Regions from separate parts of the Pseudomonas sp. Q1-7 genome, predicted to be linked through region 1. Evidence: predicted binding sites of a transcription regulator. Region 1 holds the regulator's gene; the other holds the start of a gene.
What was found. The regulator sigma-54, encoded in region 1, starts transcription at its own class of promoters, with help from an activator protein. The targets are predictions, from matches to a motif close to ANTGGCATNNANNTTGCTNT.

Region 1 (11,037 bases):
GAACGGTGGATGAGGGCTTCTTCCAGTACCAGGGGTCTCTGGTCCAGGGCGCCGTGGCGCAAGCTCGCTCCCTCAGCCTGTTCTTCAAGGTGCGCGATGCCCGCCTGGCCTATCAGCCCGGCTGGCCGGAGCTGCGCGAGGCCCGTGGTGAAGTCTTTGTCGAGGACACTGGCGTACGCGTCCGGGTGCCGGACGGTCGCATCCTCGACAGCCGGGTGAGCGACGCCGAGGCCGATGTTCCCCATGTTGAGCCCGGCGAGGTGCCGCGCCTGCTGCTGAATGCGCAACTGGACAGCAGCTTCACCGACGGTCTGAAGATCCTCCAGGATGCCCCGATGGGCACGGCGGATATCTTCGCCGGCTGGCAGGGCCAGGGCACCCTGGACGGCAGCCTGAAGCTGGATATACCGCTGGAGAAGGGGCTCCCACCCCAGGTCGTGGTGGACCTCGAAACCCGCGATGCGCAATTGAATATCCCCCGTCCCGCGCTGTCCTTCACCCGGCTCAGGGGGGTGTTTCGCTACGACACGGCCAAGGGGCTGAGCGCCCGGGATATTCGCGCCCAGGCCTTCGGTCGCGAGGTCCGCGCCAGGGCCAGGGCTGAAGGCCGCGGGGGCCAGGCCCGCTCACGCATCCTTGCCAACGGCAGCATTGCTCTGACCGAGCTCACCGCCTGGCTCGGCGTCACCCGGCCGCTGCCGGCATCTGGGCTTCTGCCCTACAGCCTGGACCTGACCTTGGACGGCAAGGACAGCCTGCTGCGTATCGATTCGACCCTGAAGGGACTGGCGATCGACCTGCCGGCGCCCTTTGGCAAGTCGGCCGGCGCGAGTCGTGATACCAACTGGCGCATGACCCTGGACGGCGACGAACGGCGCTACTGGCTCGACTATGGTGGACTCGCCAGCCTGGCCCTGGCGGCGCCTGTGGGCAAACTAGACGACGCACGCGGCGAGCTGGTGCTGGGGGGCGCGTCGGCGCGCTTGCCGGGAGAACAGGGGCTGCGAGTTCGTGGCCGGGTCGAGGAGCTGGACGTCGCGCCGTGGCTGGCGCTGGCCAAGCAGTACATGGACAAGGATGGCGCCGAGCAAGCCCGCATGCTGCGTAGCGTCCGCCTGGACATCGGCCGGTTCAAGGGCTTCGGCATGAGCCTGGACAACCTCAGCGCCAGCCTGCGACGCTCCGCGGGGACCTGGAACCTTGGTCTGGACAGCGCCCTGATGCAGGGCAACGTGACGCTGGCGGATACCCGGGATGCACCCATCGACATCCGTCTGAAGCAGCTGCGCTTGCCCAAGCCGCCGGAGAACGATGCCGAGGCGGATGCCAAGCCCGATCCGCTGGCGGGTGTCGACCCGCGCCAGGTGCCGGCGCTGGATGTGCGCATCGACCAGGTCGTGCTGGGTGACTCACCCCTGGGCAGTTGGTCCTTCAAGGCGCGGCCCAATTCCAGGGGGGTGGGTTTCAGTGACTTGGATCTCGACCTCAGGGGGCTGAAGATCCACGGCAATGCCGGTTGGGAGGGTACCGAAGCCAGCAGCAGTTCCTGGTACAAGGGGCGGATGGAGGGCAAGAACCTCGCGGATGTGCTCAAGGCCTGGAACTTCGCGCCCTCGGCCACCAGCCAGCGTTTTCGCCTGGACGCCGACGGGCGCTGGCCGGGGTCGCCAGCCTGGGTCAGCCTCAAGCGTTTCTCCGGCACCCTGGATGCCGCCTTGCGCAATGGCCAGTTCGTCGAAGTGGAGGGAGGCGCCCAGGCGCTGCGGGTGTTTGGTCTGCTTAACTTCAACTCCATCGGCCGGCGCCTGCGCCTGGACTTTTCCGACCTGCTCGGCAAGGGCCTGGCCTATGACCGGGTCAAGGGGGTACTGGCGGGCAGCGACGGACGTTTCGTCACCCGTCAGCCCATAACCGTGCAGGGGCCATCCAGTAGCCTGGAACTGGACGGCACCCTCGATCTCGCCGCCGATCGCATGGACGCCAAGCTGCTGGTGACTCTGCCGGTGACCAACAACCTGCCGTTGGCCGCGCTGATCGTCGGTGCGCCGGCCATTGGTGGCGCGCTGTTCGTGGTGGACAAGCTGTTGGGCGACAAGGTGGCGCGTTTCGCCAGCGTGCAGTACAGGGTTGAAGGTTCGTGGAAGAATCCCAAGATCACCTTCGACAAGCCTTTTGAAAAGCCGCGTTGAAGCGAGCCGGCGTGGCTTGGGTTAGCATGCATCCCATGCCTTGTGCGGAGATTACGATGTCCCTTGCCGTGATTCAGATGGTCAGCCAGGACGATGTCCTGGCCAACCTTGCCAGTGCCCGGCGCCTGCTGGAACAGGCCGCCGAAGGCGGCGCGCGCCTGGCGGTGCTGCCGGAGAACTTCGCCGCCGTCGGTCGCCGTGACCTGGCCGAACTGGGCCGCGCCGAGGCGCACGGGCAGGGCCCGATCCTGCCCTGGCTGCGCCAGGCGGCCCGCGACCTGAAACTGTGGATAGTCGCCGGTACCCTGCCGCTGCCGCCCGATGGGCGGCCCGACGCGCGTCCCCATGCCTGTTCGCTGCTGATCGACGAGCACGGTGAGCGGGCGGCGCGCTACGACAAGATCCACCTGTTCGATGTCGACGTCACCGACAATCGTGGCCGCTATCGCGAGTCCGATGACTATGCGCACGGTGCCCGAGTGGTCGTGGCCGACACGCCGGTCGGCCGGCTGGGCCTGACCGTCTGCTACGATCTGCGCTTTCCTGAACTCTATGGCGCACTGCGCGAGGCGGGCGCCGAGCTGATCAGTGCGCCGTCGGCCTTCACCGCCGTCACCGGTGCGGCGCACTGGCAGGTGTTGGTGCGTGCCCGCGCCATCGAAACCCAGTGCTACCTGCTGGCGGCCGGGCAGGGCGGCCTGCACCCCGGCCCGCGCGAAACCTTCGGCCATTCGGTCATAGTCGACCCCTGGGGCCGGGTCATGGCCGAACACGCCCAGGGTGAGGCCGTGCTGCTCGCCACCCGCGACGTGGACGAGCAGGCGGCGATCCGCCAGCGCATGCCCGTGAGCATCCACAGAAGATTCATGACGCCGGCCGCTCCCGGGCCGGCGCGTACGGAGAAGTTATGAGCGACCTCTTGTTATCCGTCAGCGAGCAGTTGCTGGCGCCCGGCGACCTCAGCATCGAGCAGTTGCCGGAGATCCTCGGCGAGCTGGCGGGCCCCGGCATTGATGCCGCTGACCTGTATTTCCAGGGGCAGGTGTCCGAGTCCTGGGTACTGGAAGACGGCATCGTCAAGGAAGGCAGTTTCCATCTCGACCAGGGCGTTGGGGTGCGTGCCCAGTCCGGCGAGAAGACCGGTTTCGCCTACAGCAATGCCATTACCGCCGAGGCCCTGCGCCAGGCCGCGCGTGCCGCTCGGTCGATATCCCGCGCCGGGCAGGAAGGTCGGGTACAGGCCTTCGCCAGCCCGCAGATCACTCGGCTCTACGACTCCAGCAGTCCGCTGGATGTGATCAGCCGTGCCGAGAAGGTCGAACTGCTCAAGCAGGTCGATGCCGCCACTCGTGCCCTGGACCCGCGCATCAAGCAGGTCACCGTGAGCATGGCCGGGGTCTGGGAGCGTATCCTCATCGCCGCCAACGACGGCAGCCTGGGCGCCGATGTGCGTCCGCTGGTGCGTTTCAACGTCAGCGTGATCGTCGAACAGAACGGGCGCCGTGAGCGCGGCGGTCACGGTGGTGGTGGGCGTACCGACTACCGTTACTTCCTTCAGGAAGACCGCGCCATGGGCTATGCCCGCGAGGCGTTGCGCCAGGCGTTGGTCAACCTGGAAGCGGTTCCCGCCCCGGCCGGTACCCTTCCCGTGGTAATGGGCGCGGGTTGGTCCGGCGTCCTGCTGCACGAGGCCGTGGGCCATGGCCTGGAAGGGGACTTCAACCGCAAGGGCAGCTCGGCCTACAGCGGCCGCATCGGCGAGAAGGTCGCCTCCAGCCTGTGCACCATCGTCGACGACGGTACTTTGGCCTATCGCCGCGGCTCCCTCAGCGTCGACGACGAAGGCACACCGACCCAGTGCACCACGCTGATCGAGAACGGCGTGCTCAAGGGCTACATGCAGGACAAGCTCAACGCCCGCCTGATGAAGGTGGCGCGCACCGGCAACGGCCGTCGCGAGTCCTATGCGCATCTGCCGATGCCGCGCATGACCAATACCTACATGCTGGCCGGCAAGAGCGACCCGCAGGAGATCATCGCCTCGGTGGAGCGCGGCCTCTACTGCGCCAACCTTGGCGGCGGCCAGGTGGACATCACCAGCGGCAAGTTTGTCTTCTCCACCAGCGAGGCCTACCTGATCGAGAACGGCAGGATCACCGCACCGGTGAAGGGCGCCACGCTGATCGGTAACGGGCCCGAGGCCATGAGTCGGGTGTCCATGGTCGGTAACGACCTGGCGCTGGACAGTGGCGTAGGCACTTGCGGCAAGGATGGTCAGTCGGTGCCGGTAGGCGTGGGCCAGCCGACCCTGAAAATTGATGCGATCACGGTGGGAGGAACGGGGGCCTGATGGCGGCCCCGGGCAGGATCAGCGCAGGCCGCGCTTGGATTCGTCCAGGTCGCGGATGTACTTGAACACCTTGCGCGCGGCGGCTGGCGGTTTGTTGTGAGCTGCTTCGTGCTGGGCATGGCGGATCAGGCCGCGCAGGTGCTGGCGGTCGGTGTCCGGGTAGTCGGCGACGAAGCTCTCCAGGGCGGCGTCGCCACCCTCGATGAGGCGATCGCGCCAGCGCTCCAGGGCGTGGAAGCGTTCGTTATATTCGCGGGTGGAGCTGTCGAGCTGGTCGATCAGGCTGACGATGGCCTCGATGTCCTGCTCGCGCATGAGCTTGCCGATGTACTGGATGTGCCGTTTGCGGGCGACGTGGGCCTTGTGCTTCGGCGCTTCGGCCAGGGCTTTCTGCAGGGCGTCGGAGAGCGGCAGCTTGGCCAGCACGTCGGGCTTGAGGGTGGTCAGGCGCTCACCGAGCTCCTGCAGCGCGTGCAGCTCGCGTTTGACCTGGGATTTGCTCTTCTCTCCGGAGAAGTCGTCGTCGAAGAATTCAGGCATGGGGGTGGTCCAGTGGGAAACGCCGCCATGATAACCAGTCGGGGCCGCCTTGTCCGGCCCGGCTGGCACCGCCGGAGCGCGGTACGTACGGCTGGGGGGCGTCATGCTCGTCCCGCCGTGTCGAAGCATTTATGAACTGGAGTGGCTATGAGTGAAGTAGAAGTGGTCGGCCCGGAAGCATTGCCGGAACTGCAGGCGCGGGTCGAGCGCATCCTTGCCGAAGCCCGACGCCAGGGCGCCAGCGCCTGCGAAGTGGCTGTTTCAGTGGAGCAGGGACTGTCCACCACCGTTCGCCAGGGCGAGGTGGAAACGGTCGAATTCAACCGTGATCAGGGCTTCGGCATCACCCTGTACGTCGGGCAGCGCAAGGGGTCGGCCAGTACCTCTGCCAGCGGCGGGGATGCGATTCGAGAAACCGTCGCTGCAGCCCTGGCTATCGCCAGGCATGCCTCCGAGGACGAATGCGCCGGCTTGGCCGATGCGGCGCTGATGGCCCGCGACCTGCCGGAACTCGACCTCTACCATCCCTGGGCGATCACCCCGGAGCAGGCGGTGGAGCAGGCGCTGATTTGCGAAACAGCGGCGTTCGAGACTGACAAGCGCGTCAGCAAGGCTGACGGCACGACCCTCAATACCCATCAAGGCTGCCGGGTCTACGGCAACAGCCATGGCTTCGTCGGCGGCTATGCCAGCACCCGGCACAGCCTCAGCTGCGTGATGATCGCCGAGGCCCAGGGCCAGATGCAGCGCGACTACTGGTACGACGTCAGCCGCATCGGCAGCCAACTGGCCGACCCGCTCAGCATCGGCCGGCGCGCCGCCGAGCGAACAGCGGCGCGGCTGGGCGCACGCCCGGTGCCGACCTGCGAGGTGCCGGTGCTGTTCGCCGCCGAGCTGGCCACCGGCCTCTTCGGCAGCTTCCTCGGCGCCATTTCCGGCGGCAACCTGTACCGCAAGTCGTCGTTCCTCGAAGGCGCCCTGGGCCAACGGCTGTTCCCGGAATGGCTGTCCATCGACGAACGCCCGCACATTCCGCGTGCCATGGCCAGCGCGGCCTTCGACAATGACGGCCTGGCGACTTACGCCAAGCCTTTCGTCGAGAAAGGCGAACTCGTCTCCTACATCCTCGGTACCTATTCCGGGCGCAAACTGGGCCTGCCCAGCACGGCCAATGCCGGTGGTGTGCACAACCTCTTCGTCAGCCATGGCCAGGAAGACCAGGCGGCGCTGCTGCGGCGCATGGGGCGTGGCCTGCTTGTGACCGAGCTGATGGGGCAGGGGTTGAATATGGTGACCGGCGATTACTCCCGTGGAGCCGCTGGTTATTGGGTGGAGAACGGCGAGATCCAGTTCCCGGTTCAGGAGGTGACCATCGCCGGTAACCTGAAGGACATGTTCCGTCAAATTGTTGCAATCGGCAGCGATCTCGAGCTGCGCGGCAATATCCGCACCGGTTCGGTCATGATCGAACGAATGACGGTCGCCGGTAGCTGATCGATTCAATGCCTCTCGAACGCGCGCCCCCGGGCGCGTGATTCATTGCTGGCCGATGGCTGTACTTTGGGCCGGCTTGCACTGCGCTGTTACGGGTGGTCATTGCGCTTGAAATTCAAGATGATTTGAATGCTGGCGTGCCTGATCGATTCCATGATCAGTCGTTCAACGACGACTGGCGCTGACAGGCCAGGCCGCGCACTCGCTCTCGATGATTCCTGGTTTAGCTAACGCTTCATCGCCACAGCGGCAGCAACGTTCCAAGGTTGGCTCCTGCCCGCCTGGCGTGCGCGAGAGGCCTCTCCCGCCAACTGCTGGATGCTGCTGGCCGGGTGCGGCCGGCGCTCATTCGCCTTCGTCGAATTTGTTGTTGATCAGCTCGATCAGTGCATTGAGGGCGTCGTCATCCTGCTCACCCTCGGTGTGCAGATGAATGGGCGTGCCTTTGCCAGCGGCCAGCATCATTACCGCCATGATGCTCTTGCCATCCACCAGGCTCTCGGGAGAACGGCCCACGCGAATCTGGCAGGGGAAACGGCCGGCTACGCCGACGAACTTCGCCGCCGCCCGGGCGTGCAAGCCGAGCTTGTTGATGATGGTGATCTCGCAGGCGGGCATCGCGTTTCCAATCCTTCTAACTGAGGTCGCGGTGGCGAACCTGGACATTCTTCAAGCTGGGTTTCAATGCCGCGCCAAGGCGTTCCGCGATGTAGACCGAACGGTGATGTCCGCCGGTGCAGCCGATGGCAATGGTGACATAGGCGCGATTGCTGGCGGCGAAGCGCGGCAGCCATTTGTTCAAGTAGCCGAGGATATCCTGATACATCTCCTCGACGTCCGGTTGACTCGCAAGGTACTCGGCGACTGCCGGCTCCAGTCCTGAATGGTCGCGCAGCTCCGGCTTCCAGTAAGGATTGGGCAGGCAGCGCACGTCGAACACCAGGTCGGCGTCCACGGGCATGCCGCGCTTGAAACCGAAGGACTCGACCAGGAACGCGGTACCGGGTTCCGGCTGGTTCAGCAGGCGCAGCTTGATGCTGTCACGCAGCTGATAGAGGTTGAGGTGGGTGGTGTCGATCTTCAGGTCGGCGAGATCGGCAATGGGGGCCAGCAGGACTTCTTCGTCCTGGATGGCTTCGGCCAGGGAGCGATCGTTGGTGGTCAGTGGATGGCGCCGACGCGTTTCGGAGAAGCGCTTGAGCAGGGTGTCATGGTCTGCGTCGAGGTAAAGCACATCGCATTTGATGTGGCGACTGCGCGCCTCGATGAGCAGTTCGGGAAAGCGCTGCAACTGGCTGGGCAGGTTGCGCGCGTCGACGGACACGGCCACTTTGGGTTCCAGTAGCTCGGTGTGCAGCAGCGCCCGTTCGGCCAGTTCGGGAAGCAGGCCGGCGGGCAGGTTATCGATGCAGTAGAAACCGTGGTCCTCGAGAACATCGAGGGCGGTGCTTTTGCCCGATCCGGAGCGACCGCTGACGATGATCAGGCGCATGCGGGAATCCTAGCGTCCGCTCTGTACGTCCACGACCACCTGATACAGGCTGGTGCTGTCGGGAGCCTCGCGCAGGCGCTCACGCACATCGCTGCGATCGAGCATACTGGCGATCTGGCGCAGAAGTTCAAGATGTTCATCGGTAGCGGCCTCCGGGACCAGCAGGACGAACAGCAGGTCAACCGGGGCGCCGTCGATGGCGTCGAAATCGACTGGAGCATCAAGGCGCAGCACGGCGCTGATGGGCGACATGCAGCCGGTGAGGCGACAGTGGGGAATGGCAATGCCGTTGCCGAATCCGGTGGAGCCGAGCTTTTCCCGGGCTACCAGGCTTTCGAAGACATCCTGGTTGTCGAGGTCGGGAAGATCACGGGCGACCAGCTTGGCAATCTGTTCCAGTACACGTTTCTTGCTGCCACCCGGCACGTTCACCAGGGAACGGCCGGGGGTCAGGATTTGCTCGAGTCGGATCATAGAGGGGAGAGGGTCAGCGGGCAGTGGCACCCTGCTGGCGGTTCAACTGCTTTTCCTTGTGCTTGATCAATTGGCGATCGAGCTTGTCGGTGAGCAGGTCGATGGCGGCATACATGTCTTCATGCTCCGCATTGGCAACGACTTCGCCGCCGGCGATGTGCAAAGTGGCTTCGATTTTCTGTTTGAGTTTCTCGACCTGCATGATCACCTGTACGTTGGTGATTCGGTCGAAATGGCGCTCCAGACGGTCGAATTTCTCGACAACGTAGTTGCGCAGGGCGTCGGTCACATCCAGTTGATGTCCACTGATGTTGACTTGCATACCGCGTTCTCCTTATTGCCCGTGTAGAAGAGACAGGCTAACGGGCCTGCCACCGGAACACTTTGGCGTGGGTCAATATCCGCGTCACATCAGTCGCTTTCGTTCGCTGGAAGGCGCTATCCCAAGGGATTCGCGATACTTGGCTACTGTGCGACGGGCCACTTGAATGCCCTGTGCCTCCAGTAAACCAGCGATCTTGCTGTCACTCAACGGCTTTTTCGGATTTTCCGCTGCGACCAGTTTCTTGATGATGGCGCGGATCGCGGTAGACGAGCATTCGCCGCCTTCCGAAGTACTGACGTGGCTGGAGAAGAAGTACTTCAGCTCGTAGATTCCGCGGGGTGTGTGCATGTATTTCTGGGTGGTCACGCGCGAGATGGTTGACTCGTGCATGCCCACGGCTTCAGCGATGTCGTGCAGGACCAGGGGTTTCATCGCCTCTTCGCCGTATTCGAGAAAGCCGCGCTGGTGCTCGACGATCTGGGTGGCCACCTTCATCAGGGTTTCGTTGCGGCTCTGCAGGCTCTTGATGAACCAGCGCGCCTCCTGCAACTGGTTGCGCATGAAGGTGTTGTCGGCGCTGGAGTCCGCGCGGCGGACGAAGCCGGCGTAGTGAGGATTGACACGCAGGCGCGGCACGGCTTCCTGGTTCAGCTCCACCAGCCAGCGTTCGTTGTGCTTGCGAACGATGACGTCAGGTACGACGTACTCGGGCTCGCTCGCTTCGATCTGCGAGCCGGGGCGTGGATTCAGGCCCTGGATCAGTTCGATGATCTGGCGCAGCTCGTCCTCCTTGACCTTCATGCGCCGCATCAACTGGGTGTAGTCGCGGCCGCCCAGCAGGTCGAGGAAATCGCTCGCCAGTCGTTGTGCCTCGGTCAGCCATGGGGTTCCCGGGGGCAGTTGGCGCAGTTGCAGGAGCAGGCACTCGCGCAGGTCGCGGGCACCGATACCGGCGGGCTCGAACTGCTGGATTCGGTGGAGGACGACTTCGACCTCGTCCAGTTCGATACCGAGTTCGGGGTCGAAGGCATCGACGATCTCCGCCAGTGACTCCTCAAGGTAGCCGTCGCTGTTGATGCAGTCGATCAGGGTGACCGCGATCAGGCGGTCGGTATCGGACATGGGCGCCAGGTTGAGTTGCCAGAGCAGGTGGCTCTGCAGGCTCTCACCGACCGAGGTGCGCGAGGTGAAGTCCCATTCGTCGTCATCGTTGCTCGGCAGGCTGCTGGCACTGGTCTGGTAGACGTCTTCCCAGGCGGTGTCGACGGGAAGTTCGTTAGGAATGCGTTCGTGCCACTCGCCATCTTCCATGGCTTCGGCATTGGTCTCGACGCTGGACTCCTGGAAGCTGACCTCCTGGCTGCCGGGATTGGGCAACTGATCGCCTTCGGCCATGGGGTCGGAGGTGTCGAAGTCGTCGCCATCCTCCTGCCGCTCGAGCATCGGGTTCGACTCCAGCGCTTCCTGGATCTCCTGTTGGAGGTCCAGGGTGGAGAGTTGGAGCAGGCGGATGGCCTGTTGCAGCTGAGGGGTCATCGTCAGCTGCTGGCCCATCTTGAGGACTAGCGATGGTTTCATGGCAGAGGGCTTAGCACCTTATTCGCCGGCGCTCGCGCGCCATCCACTACAGGGCGCCGAGGCGCCACCAGGAAGCAAATTATATGCCTGACCTTGAAGGATTTGCCTAGCTCGCGCAAGTCGCCTTGTAGGCGCGGTCGCGCGAAACTACAGGCGGAACTCGTGGCCTAGGTAGACTTCCTTCACCAACTGATTGGCCAGGATGGCTTCCGCATTGCCTTCGGCGATCAGCTGTCCATCGCTGACGATGTAGGCGGTCTCGCAGATGTCCAGGGTCTCGCGGACGTTGTGGTCGGTGATGAGCACACCGATCCCCTTGGCCTTGAGGTGATGGATGATCTGCTTGATATCGCCCACGGAAATCGGGTCCACGCCGGCGAAGGGCTCGTCCAGCAGGATGAACTTGGGGGCGGTGGCGAGGGCGCGGGCAATCTCCACGCGACGGCGTTCGCCACCCGACAGGCTCATGCCGAGGCTGTCACGAATGTGGCTGATATGGAATTCCTGCAGCAGACTTTCCAGCTCTTTGCGGCGTGCGGCGCGGTCGAGGTCCTTGCGGGTCTCGAGAATCGCCATGATGTTGTCCGCCACGCTG
Region 2 (11,037 bases), 100 kb from region 1:
ACTGCTACCGCATACACTCCAACCCAAAGGGTGAGCCATGAGACAGAAAGTCGCATATTGGCGCGTTGTGCTTTGCAGGACCACCAGACAAGAATGCATAAAGCGCCCAGCCATGGCGTACGAGACTGAGTGATTGCCACCCCTACAATCAGATATAAAGCGACTAACGCCGCCGAAAATCGACCTAACCGAAACCGCTCCCACAAATACAAGATAGAAACTAACGACATGCATAACAAAGTCGCCAAGTTGTTAGGCTGGGATAGATTCGCATAGGGCCGCCCTCCCGGCGACAAATCGACAACCCAGATATTTCCATCAAACCCCAACCACTGTCTTAGCGCCACCCAACAAGACAATATCGCCCCAACCAATATAATCCATGCCATGCACTCGAAAGCCCTAGCCCCCAGAAAAAAAAACACCATTCGACCAGAGACAACAGCAAGCGCAGCACCAAACAAATAAGAGCTTGCGATCAAGGCATCGCCTAGAAAGAAAATCTTACCGAACGACCATTGAACGACCGGAACACAAGCCACCACCATCAATGACAAACTAGTCGCAGAGATAGGAAAGCCCTGCGAAAAAATAAAAAAACCAGATAGAACAATCAGAGCCAAGAAAGCAGAAAAATCATTATAAAAGGAAACCCATGGATAATAGTGATTAGGCAATAACCAGGACATCACCATGAGAATACTCGCCACCCATAAAAACAGGATTGACACTCTTTCCATATCCACCCCACAAAAAAAGGGAGATGCCTAGGCATCTCCCCTTCTTAAAAGCGTTAACAGATTAGTTGCCGCGGCAAGAGCCCGGAAGGAATTTCGCCGGGACCCCATTAGTTGCAGCAGGACCACATTTCCATGCAGCCACAGTCTTACCCGCATCGGTAGCGGCAAGAGCAGAAGAGGCGGCGCCATCAGTGTACGGTGTGAGCGTGATGAACTTGTCATCAATATCCGAGTCGTTGAAGCCAGTCGCCTGCACACTGATAACCCCAGCCGCCGTAGTGCTCACCGCCTTAACGTAGCGGGAGCTCTGCGATGCAGACTCACATCCCCAAGCATTCGCCGCAGGCAAAGAAACGCTTGACGACTGTACAACCTCAGTCACCGTAGTACGACACGCGGAAGCAGCCAAAACTACTTCTGACATCTTGGCGCGCTTGGTGTAGTCCTGATAGGCGGGCAATGCGACTGCGGCGAGAATGCCGATGATCGCAACGACGATCATCAATTCAATTAGAGTAAAACCTTTTTGAGCCTTCATATATTTATATCCTCGATATGTGATAGGCCAGACGACCTGCGGACACTAAGGCACAGTTCGTGCCAAGTCATCGACCACCTTCTGAAACCGCCGAAACTACGCTTATTGGAACCACGCAATCTGAATAGCCCCCGTCCCGCGCGCTCTCATTACAGTTCTCGAACCTCTATAAAAATTCACAAATAGCCACTAACTGCCTTTTTTTGTCACCCCTTCCACCTACATTTGGCGACAATGGTCAACTACGTTATAAGGCAGAGTCACAACCAGCAGACTGACGCCCCCCATGACCGAGACCGCATCCACTCTTTCTGGCCTGGCCAAACAACTGGTACTGACCAATCTCCTCGATGAGCGGAGCGCCCTGCAGGCCCATACCCAGGCGCAGCGTAACAAGATTCCGCTGATCACCTACCTGGTGCAGAACAAGCTGCTGAAAAGCCGCGACCTGGCGGAGATGGCCGCGGACCAGTTCGGCGTCGCCTTTCTCGACCTCGCCGGCATAGACAAAGAATCCCAACCCAGGGACCTGGTGAGCGAGAAACTGGTGCGCCAGCACCGCGCCCTGCCCCTGTGGCGCCGCGGCAACAAGCTGTTCGTCGCCATCTCCGACCCCACCAATCATCAGGCGGTGACGGATATCCAGTTCAGCACCGGCCTGAATACTGAAGCCATCCTGGTCGAAGACGACAAACTGGGCGACGCCATCGAAAAGTTCTTCGACTCCGCCGGCAGCGGCATGGAGGACCTGGGAGACGTCGACCTGGACGGCATCGACGTCGAGGCGGTGGATGACGACAAGAACGATGGCCCCGGTGGCGCGGATGCCGATGACGCGCCGGTGGTGCGTTTCGTCAACAAGATGCTGCTGGATGCCATCCGCGGCGGCTCGTCGGACCTGCACTTCGAGCCTTATGAGCGCGCCTACCGGGTCCGCTTCCGCACCGATGGCATGCTGCATGAGGTGGCCAAGCCGCCGATCCAATTGGCCAGCCGTATCTCGGCCCGCCTCAAGGTGATGGCCGCCCTGGATATTTCCGAACGCCGCAAACCCCAGGACGGCCGGATCAAGATGAAGATTTCCAAGACGAAATCCATCGACTTCCGCGTCAACACCCTGCCCACCCTCTGGGGCGAGAAGATCGTGATGCGGATTCTCGACCCCACCAGCGCGCAGATGGGTATCGATGCCCTGGGTTACGAGGAAGAACAGAAGGAGCTGTACCTCACGGCCCTGAAGCAGCCCCAGGGGATGATCCTGGTCACCGGCCCCACCGGTTCGGGCAAGACCGTCTCCCTTTATACGGGCCTGAACATCCTCAACACGGTGGATATCAACATCTCCACGGCGGAAGACCCGGTGGAGATCAACCTGGAAGGCATCAACCAGGTCAACGTGAACCCCAAGCAGGGCATGGATTTCGCCCAGGCCCTGCGCGCCTTCCTGCGCCAGGACCCGGACGTGATCATGGTCGGCGAGATCCGCGACCTGGAAACCGCCGAGATCGCCATCAAGGCTGCCCAGACCGGCCACATGGTGCTATCCACCCTGCACACCAATAGCGCCGCCGAGACCTTGACCCGCCTGCGCAACATGGGCGTACCGGCGTTCAATATCGCCACCTCGGTCAACCTGATCATCGCCCAGCGCCTGGCACGCAAATTGTGTGGCCATTGCAAGAAGGAGCATGAGGTGCCGCGGGAGACCCTGCTCAAGGAAGGCTTTCCCGAAGACCGGATCGGCAGCTTCACGCTCTATGCCCCGGTCGGCTGCGAGAACTGCAACCAGGGCTACAAGGGCCGAGTGGGTATTTATGAAGTGGTTAAAATCACGCCGGCCATGCAGCAGCTTATTATGGAAGAAGGCAACTCCATCCAGATCGCCCAGCAGGCGCGCCGCGATGGCTTCAATGACCTGCGAACCTCGGGTCTGGTGAAAGCCATGAACGGCATCACCAGCCTGGAGGAAGTCAACCGCGTGACTAAGGATTAACCATGGCGGAAAAAGCGCTGAAAACCAGTACCTTCGCCTGGGAAGGTACGGACAAGAAAGGCTCGAAGGTCAAGGGCGAGTTGACCGGAGCGACTCCGGCGCTGGTCAAGGCCCAACTGCGCAAGCAGGGCATCAACCCGACCCGGGTGCGCAAGAAGTCCAGTTCACTGCTGGGGGCAGGTAAGAAGATCAAGCCCCTGGACATCGCTCTGTTCACCCGGCAGATGGCGACCATGATGAAGGCCGGCGTGCCGCTGATGCAGTCCTTCGACATCATCGGCGAGGGTTTCGAGAAACCCGCCATGCGCACGCTGGTGAACGAGGTCAAGCAGGAGGTGGCCGCCGGTAACAGCCTGGCCAATTCCCTGCGCAAGAAACCGCTCTATTTTGACGAGCTCTATTGCAACCTGGTGGACTCCGGCGAACAGGCTGGCGCACTGGAAACCCTGCTGGACCGTGTCGCCACCTACAAGGAGAAGACCGAAGCCCTGAAGGCCAAGATCAAGAAGGCGATGAACTACCCGATTGCCGTAGTTGTGGTCGCCATCATCGTGTCAGCCATCCTGCTGATCAAGGTGGTGCCGCAGTTCCAGTCGGTGTTCGCCAATTTTGGCGCTGAGCTCCCCGCCTTTACCCTGATGGTTATTGGGCTTTCGGAGCTCCTGCAGGAATGGTGGTTTTTTGTCCTGCTGGGGTTCTTCGCCATCGGTTTTGCGATTCAGCAGGCGCACCGGAAATCGGAAAAATTCCGCGACTGGGTCGACCACACCGTGCTCAAGCTGCCGGTTGTCGGCGACATCCTGTACAAGTCCGCTGTGGCGCGCTTCGCCCGCACCCTCGCCACCACCTTCGCGGCGGGCGTTCCGCTGGTGGATGCGCTGGACTCCGTTGCCGGCGCGAGCGGCAACGTGGTGTTCAAGAATGCCGTACTGAAGATCAAGCAGGATGTGTCCACCGGCATGCAACTGAACTTCTCCATGCGCACCACGGGCGTTTTCCCGGCCATGGCCACCCAGATGACCGCCATCGGCGAAGAATCCGGCGCGCTGGACGAGATGCTGGACAAGGTCGCCAGCTTCTACGAAGCGGAAGTGGATAACGCCGTCGACGGTCTCACTGCGCTGATGGAACCCATGATCATGGCCGTGCTCGGCGTGCTGGTGGGTGGCCTGATCATCGCCATGTACCTGCCCATCTTCCAACTCGGCAACGTCGTCTAAAAATGCAATTGATCGACTTTCTGGCCAGCCATGCGCTGGCCTTTGTTTTGTGCGCTCTGGTGCTCGGCCTGTTGGTGGGCAGTTTTCTCAATGTGGTGATCCATCGCCTGCCGCAGATGATGCTGCGCGACTGGCAGGAGCAGGCCCGCGAGGCACTGAGCCTGCCGGCGGAGCCCAAGGGGCCGGCGTTCAACCTGATCCTGCCGAATTCCCGCTGCCCCCATTGCAGCCATGAAATCCGCGCCTGGGAGAATATTCCGCTGGTGAGCTACCTGGCGCTGGGCGGCAAATGCTCTTCCTGCAAAGCCCCGATCAGCAAACGCTACCCGCTGGTGGAGTTGTTCTGCGGCCTGCTGTCGGCCTATGTGGCCTGGCAGTTCGGTTTCGGCTGGCAGGCCGGTGCCTTCCTGGTGCTGACCTGGGGCCTGCTGGCCATGAGCCTGATCGACGTCGACCACCAGCTGCTGCCGGATGTGCTGGTGCTGCCGCTGCTCTGGCTGGGCCTGATCCTCAATAGCCAGGGGCTGTTCGCCAGCCTGGAAGATGCGCTCTGGGGCGCGGTCGCCGGCTACATGAGCCTGTGGTCGGTGTACTGGCTGTTCAAGCTGGTGACGGGCAAGGAGGGCATGGGCCACGGCGACTTCAAGCTGCTGGCGATGCTCGGCGCCTGGGGCGGCTGGCAGGTGCTGCCGCTGACCATCCTGCTGTCGTCCCTGGTGGGCGCGATCCTTGGTGTGATCATGCTGCGTCTGCGCAACCAGGACACCGCCACACCCATCCCGTTCGGCCCCTATCTGGCGATTGCCGGCTGGATTGCACTGCTCTGGGGTGATCAAATAACGGCGACCTATCTGCAGTTCGCCGGATTCAAATGAACAAACCCTGGATTCTTGGCTTGACGGGCGGCATCGGCAGCGGCAAGAGCGCCGTCGCCGCCCACTTCAGTGACCTTGGCGTCCACCTGGTGGATGCCGACCAGGCCGCTCGCTGGGTGGTGGAGCCCGGCCGCCCGGCCCTGGCGAAGATCGCCGAGCACTTCGGCAACGACGTGCTGCAGGCGGACGGCCAACTGGACCGCGCGGCCCTGCGCCAGCGCATTTTCGAGAATGCGGAAGAGCGCCGCTGGCTGGAGAGCCTGCTGCACCCGCTGATCGGGCAGGAAATCAGCCAGTACCTGGCCCGCGCCGAATCCCCGTACGCCATTCTGGTGTCGCCGCTGCTGATCGAGTCCGGCCAGCATCGGCTCACCCAGCGTATCTTGCTGGTCGACGCCCCGGAAACCGCCCAGATCCAACGCACCATGCAGCGGGACAACGTGCCCGAAGCGCAGGTCCAAGCCATATTGAAGGTACAGGCCAGCCGCGAAGAGCGGCTGAAGCATGCCCACGACGTGCTGCTGAACGACCGCGACCTGAACTGGTTGCGCCGCGAAGTGGAGCGCCTGCACGACTTCTACCTGACCCTGCGAGGAGGCCAGCCATGAGCCAACCCGTCACAGTGGAGTGCCCGACCTGCGGCGCTCCAGTGGAGTGGGGCCCGCAAAGCCCCTCCCGCCCCTTCTGCTCCGAGCGCTGCAAGCTGATCGACCTGGGTGCCTGGGCGGCCGAGGAACATGCGATTCCCGGCGACAATCTGGAAGACGACCTTTTCTCCGGCGACCTGCCGCCGCGCGAGCACTGAGCGGCCGTTCAAGGTCGCACGACGCTGTAGTCGCGCCCCGGGCCGTCTGCCCGACCAGGCTGCGCGGAGTTGGCCGGAGTGTCGGGCTTCGTTCCTCAGCGCAAACCTACGGGACCGCGCTGCGGTCCTTTCGCGAATGAATTCGCAGGCCCCGGCCGGCTGCTGGCGCAGGTTGGGTAGAGGAACGAAACCCAACAGGCGGGGCCGCAGCCCCCTGTAGTCACGCTCCAGGGCCGGGTTATCCGCCCTTCGCGAATACATTCGCCCCCACGATGGGCAAGGTGACGCGTGCTTTTGGCGGCCCGGCCCAGCGCTGCTGGCAGATGGGGTAGGCACCGCCCACCAGGCTCACGAACGTGTGTCGTCGTCCTTCCAGGGAGCCTGGAGGTAACGGGTTCGATTGAAGGTTTCCAGCCATTCCGGGCAGAACACCACCAAGGCGGTCACGGCCGTGCCGTTGATGAAGGCTTCGGGGAACATCACCAGCCAGAGGTAGCCGATGAAGTCCTCCAGCCAGGGCGGCATGGGAAAGAGGCCGTCCATCCACAGCAGCCCCAGCCCAACAAGCACGCACAGCAGCGCAGCCAGGGCCGCCGGGAAAAAGCCGCAGCAGAAGATGTAGACGAACAGGTTGCGCGGTTGGTAGTGCTCGACCCAACTGGCGCACAGCTCAGTGACCAGGATCGGCAGCAGCACCAGCAAGACACCGTTGATGCCCAGGGCCGCCAGCTCCTGCTTGCCCAGCAATAGCAGGCCCAGCTGCGCGACCAGGCCTCCCAGCACCGCCAATGGCCAATCCAGCAACAGGGTAACGGCGGTCATGCCGATGAAGTGATAGGACACGCCTGAGTCGAAGTCACGCCGCATCAGCCAGAGCAGAAAGAGCAGCAGCACCGTGCCGAACACAAGGTGCTGGCGGCGAACATCGCTGAAGAGCTCGACCCAGGGCGCGCGCCATGCCGCCCAGGCAATGGCGGGTAGGTAGAGCCCCCAACCAAGCGCCAGGGTCTGTGCAGACAGGAGATCGGCGGTGATCACGGCGCCAGCGACTCCAGGGCCGCACGCAGCGCCGCCGCATCGCCAAACTCCTTGCGCTCCATGAGCCTGCCGCGATCGAGCCGCAGCCAGAGCACACGGGATTCATCCCCCGGATAGCGGCTGGCGACGCGGGCCTCAGGGTCCAGCAGGACGCGGTAGGTGTAATTACGCATCGCGGGAATGGCGAAAAGCGAGGCGACCAGTGAGGGCATGCGGCTGATGTCGGCCACGAACACCGCACGGCGAGCTTCGAGATACCCGCTGGAGCGCCCCTCCAGTGCGGCTTTCACCAGCTCGCCACCCTCCATGCTGCGCGCCACCAGCAGCACCTGCAGGCCATCGTTGAGGCTGTAGGGCTTCTCGTACTGGTCCAGCAGGGTCCAGGGCGCCAGACGTTCGCCCACCTCCAACCCATGACCGAATGTGGCCAGCAGACAAAGCACCACGCCCAGGCAGCTCCGCATCGATTCAGTCTCCGCTGGTCGAATAGACCCGAATGTCTTCACGCTCCGACCAGCCGCGCTGCATCTGCCAGAAGGCCAACGCTTCGGGCGCGTCCTCCAGGACAAACACGTGGGACTTGCGGATTCCCAGGGCCGTCAGCCGCCGCAGCGCCTCCTGCAGCAGGGCGCGCGCCCATCCCTTGCCGCGAAACGGCAAGTCGACCACCAGGTGCTGCAGATAGCCGCGGCGCCCGTCGTGCCCCACCAACAGGCTGCCGGCCAGGCGACCGCGATCATCCTCCAGCAGCAGACAGAGATCGGGATTGCGTTGCAGGAACGCGCAGAAGGGCTCCAGCTCATCTTCCGCGCGCAACCGGATGCCCGGCGTGCGGCGCCAGAGTTCGAGCAAAGCGGCATGGTCGGCGGCGGTAATGGGGCGAATGCGCATGACGGGCTCCCGGCAAGTCCTGAAAGTTTACACCGCCCCTGCGCCAGGCAACCTGCGCGCAGTTGTCGCGATGGCCCGCCGGGGGTACCCAGAGCCCTGGCCGGAGGGCTAAGCTGCGGGGCATGAACGAGTCCGACTACCTGCGCCTGCTGACGCGGCAGGCCGAGCAAGCCAACGACTTCCTGTCGAATGCGCGCAAGTGGGAACGCGAGCGCTGGGTCTGCCAGCGACTCTTGCAGGCGCTCAACCTGCCCTATCGGCTCGAAGACTTCAGCACCGGCCAGGAACCGCCAGACGTGCAGTTTCGCGAAGCCAATTTCGAGGTGTTCTTCGTCCTCGACGAAGGGCGCCGCCTCAACGAGGAATGGCGCGCCGAACTGGAACGCCGGCGCAGCGCCTTTTCCCTCGCTCAACTGGTGCGCCGGGAAAGCCGCCCAAAGCGCATTGCCGCCGCCGAACTCCAGGCACGCCTGGCACCGACATTGCGCAAGAAAGCGCGCAACTATGGCGAGCGCGGCCTCGACCCGGGCGATCTCGACCTCCTGGCATTCGTCAACCTCAAACGAGCCACACCGGACTTCAACAGCCCCTTTCCGCCCCCTACCGAATACCTGCGCCAGGGCTGGCGCTCGCTGTCGCTGGTGGGGTCGAACTTTGCCCGGGTACTCTTCGCCCATGCCGACGCGCCGGACTTCCTGCGCAACAACCTCGGCCGGACCATTCTGTTCGACGTCGGCATCGGCCTCTGACCGGCCCCACGCAATTTTCCCGCGCCGCGCGTTGAGCCGCCGCGAATCCGCCAGCTAGAATGCCCGTCAGTCCAAAGTCGAGGCCCCCATGCCCAGCCGCCTGACGCCCGAAGACCAGCAGAAGGTCGACCAGTACCTGAACCTCCCCCAGCACCAGGTGGAACGCCAGCCGTTCCGTCCATGGCGCCTGCTGTGGATCGTACTGGCCATCGTCGTCGCCCTGGGTATCCTCAGCCGCCTCCTGAGCCGACTGGTGCTATGAGCCGCCCCCTGCGCTCGCCCTCGGCGACAAAGAATTCCTATAGCCTTGTGAGACTTTCCCATGTCCCATCGCATCGTGATCGTCGGCGGCGGCGCCGGCGGCCTGGAGCTCGCTACCCGTCTGGGTAGGACCCTCGGCAAGAAAGGCCAGGCCAAGATCATCCTGGCCGACGCCAACCTCACCCATATCTGGAAACCCCTGCTCCACGAAGTGGCGGCCGGTTCGCTGAACTCCACGGAGAACGAGCTGAACTACGTGGCCCAGGCCAAGTGGAACCATTTCGAGTTCCAGCTCGGTCGCATGAGCGGGCTGGACCGCACGCGCAAGGTCATCCAACTGGCCGCCACCCATGACGAGGACGGGCGCGAACTGGTGCCTTCCCGCGAACTCGCCTATGACAGTCTGGTGATTGCCGTCGGCAGCACCACCAATGACTTCGGCACCGAAGGCGCAGCCCAGCACTGCATCTTCCTCGACACCCGCGAGCAGGCCGAGCGCTTCCACCGCAAGCTGCTCAGCCACTACCTGCGCGCCCACGCCCAGCAGGACGCGAACGACCAGATCAGCGTCGCCATCGTCGGCGCCGGCGCCACGGGCGTCGAACTGGCGGCGGAGCTCCACCACGCCGCCCACGAACTGGCAGCCTATGGCCTGGACAGCATCCAGCCGGAAAACATGCGCATCACCCTGATCGAAGCCGGCCCGCGCGTACTTCCCGCCCTGCCAGAGCGCATCGGCGCCCCGGTGCACCGTACCCTGGAGACGCTCGGCGTCACGGTGATGACTGGCGCCGCGGTCAAGGAAGTCACCGCGGAAGGCCTGCTCACCGCCCAGGGCGAGATGATTCCTGCCAGCCTCAAGGTCTGGGCCGCCGGCATCCGCGCCCCGGCCTTCCTCAAGGATCTGGACGGCCTGGAAAGCAACCGCATCAACCAACTGGTGGTGCGTCCGACCCTGCAAACCACCCGCGACGACGACATCTTCGCCTTCGGCGACTGCGCCGCCTGCCCGCTGGGCGACGGCAGCGAACGCAACGTGCCGCCCCGCGCCCAGGCGGCGCACCAGCAGGCCTCGCTGCTGGTGAAGTCGCTCAAGCTGCGCCTGCAAGGCCAGCCCCTGCCGGACTACCAGTACAAGGACTACGGCTCGCTGATCTCGCTGTCGAGCTTCAGCGCCGTGGGTAACCTCATGGGCAATCTGATGGGCAGCGTGAAACTCGAAGGTTGGCTGGCGCGGATGTTCTACATCTCGCTCTACCGGATGCACCAGATGGCGCTCTACGGCGGATTCCGCACCGCCCTGCTGATGCTCAGCGACAGGATCGGTCGCAGCACGGACCCACGCCTGAAGCTGCACTGACACAGACCATAACCTGCGGCGTACTCCCGCTCGCGAACGGCCCGCTTGGCGTCGTTCGCGAGTAGGCCGAAACCGCACCGGCATTTGCGGATTTCCCGGGCCAAACAAAAAAGCGGTAAGGCTTTCGCCTTACCGCTTTCTCGGACCTCCCGGGGAGGTCTTGTATGGTGGGTCGTGTAGGATTCGAACCTACGACCAATTGGTTAAAAGCCAACTGCTCTACCGACTGAGCTAACGACCCATGCTGAGGTGGTCGGGGTAGAGAGATTCGAACTCCCGACATCCTGCTCCCAAAGCAGGCGCGCTACCGGACTGCGCTATACCCCGTCTGGAAGTTGGCTCCGCGACCTGGACTCGAACCAGGGACCCAATGATTAACAGTCATTTGCTCTACCGACTGAGCTATCGCGGAACTTCGGTCTTCCAACTCTTCATCGCTTCACCGATTTGGTTTAGCGCTTCAGAGGCGCGCCATTTTACGGTTCCAGAACCGCCTGTCAACCCCTAAAAAACGAATTCCGACAATGATTTGCAGAAGACCGCTCGAGTGCTATACCTGAGCCGTGG

Region 2: the regulator sigma-54 is predicted to act here: its motif matches at 1,326-1,345, upstream of PJW05_RS05530 (pilin).

The regions. Positions count from the first base shown of each region.
Region 1 is NZ_CP116304.1:1,290,982-1,302,018, forward strand. It holds gene PJW05_RS06005 (YhdP family protein) at 1-2,189, shown strand, start outside; gene PJW05_RS06010 (carbon-nitrogen hydrolase family protein) at 2,246-3,100, shown strand; gene tldD (metalloprotease TldD) at 3,097-4,539, shown strand; gene yjgA (ribosome biogenesis factor YjgA) at 4,558-5,079, opposite strand; gene pmbA (metalloprotease PmbA) at 5,227-6,573, shown strand; gene PJW05_RS06030 (HPr family phosphocarrier protein) at 6,919-7,191, opposite strand; gene rapZ (RNase adapter RapZ) at 7,208-8,065, opposite strand; gene ptsN (PTS IIA-like nitrogen regulatory protein PtsN) at 8,075-8,539, opposite strand; gene hpf (ribosome hibernation-promoting factor, HPF/YfiA family) at 8,553-8,861, opposite strand; gene PJW05_RS06050 (RNA polymerase factor sigma-54) at 8,946-10,442, opposite strand; gene lptB (LPS export ABC transporter ATP-binding protein) at 10,590-11,037, opposite strand, start outside.
Region 2 is NZ_CP116304.1:1,188,300-1,199,336, reverse strand. It holds gene PJW05_RS05535 (PglL family O-oligosaccharyltransferase) at 1-731, opposite strand, end outside; gene PJW05_RS05530 (pilin) at 802-1,278, opposite strand; gene pilB (type IV-A pilus assembly ATPase PilB) at 1,565-3,271, shown strand; gene PJW05_RS05520 (type II secretion system F family protein) at 3,274-4,491, shown strand; gene PJW05_RS05515 (prepilin peptidase) at 4,494-5,366, shown strand; gene coaE (dephospho-CoA kinase) at 5,363-5,974, shown strand; gene yacG (DNA gyrase inhibitor YacG) at 5,971-6,171, shown strand; gene PJW05_RS05500 (energy-coupling factor ABC transporter permease) at 6,520-7,209, opposite strand; gene PJW05_RS05495 (FAD/FMN-containing dehydrogenase) at 7,206-7,673, opposite strand; gene PJW05_RS05490 (GNAT family N-acetyltransferase) at 7,678-8,100, opposite strand; gene PJW05_RS05485 (DUF1780 domain-containing protein) at 8,223-8,849, shown strand; gene PJW05_RS05480 (DUF3094 family protein) at 8,938-9,111, shown strand; gene PJW05_RS05475 (NAD(P)/FAD-dependent oxidoreductase) at 9,172-10,470, shown strand; tRNA gene PJW05_RS05470 (tRNA-Lys) at 10,636-10,711, opposite strand; tRNA gene PJW05_RS05465 (tRNA-Pro) at 10,721-10,797, opposite strand; tRNA gene PJW05_RS05460 (tRNA-Asn) at 10,807-10,882, opposite strand.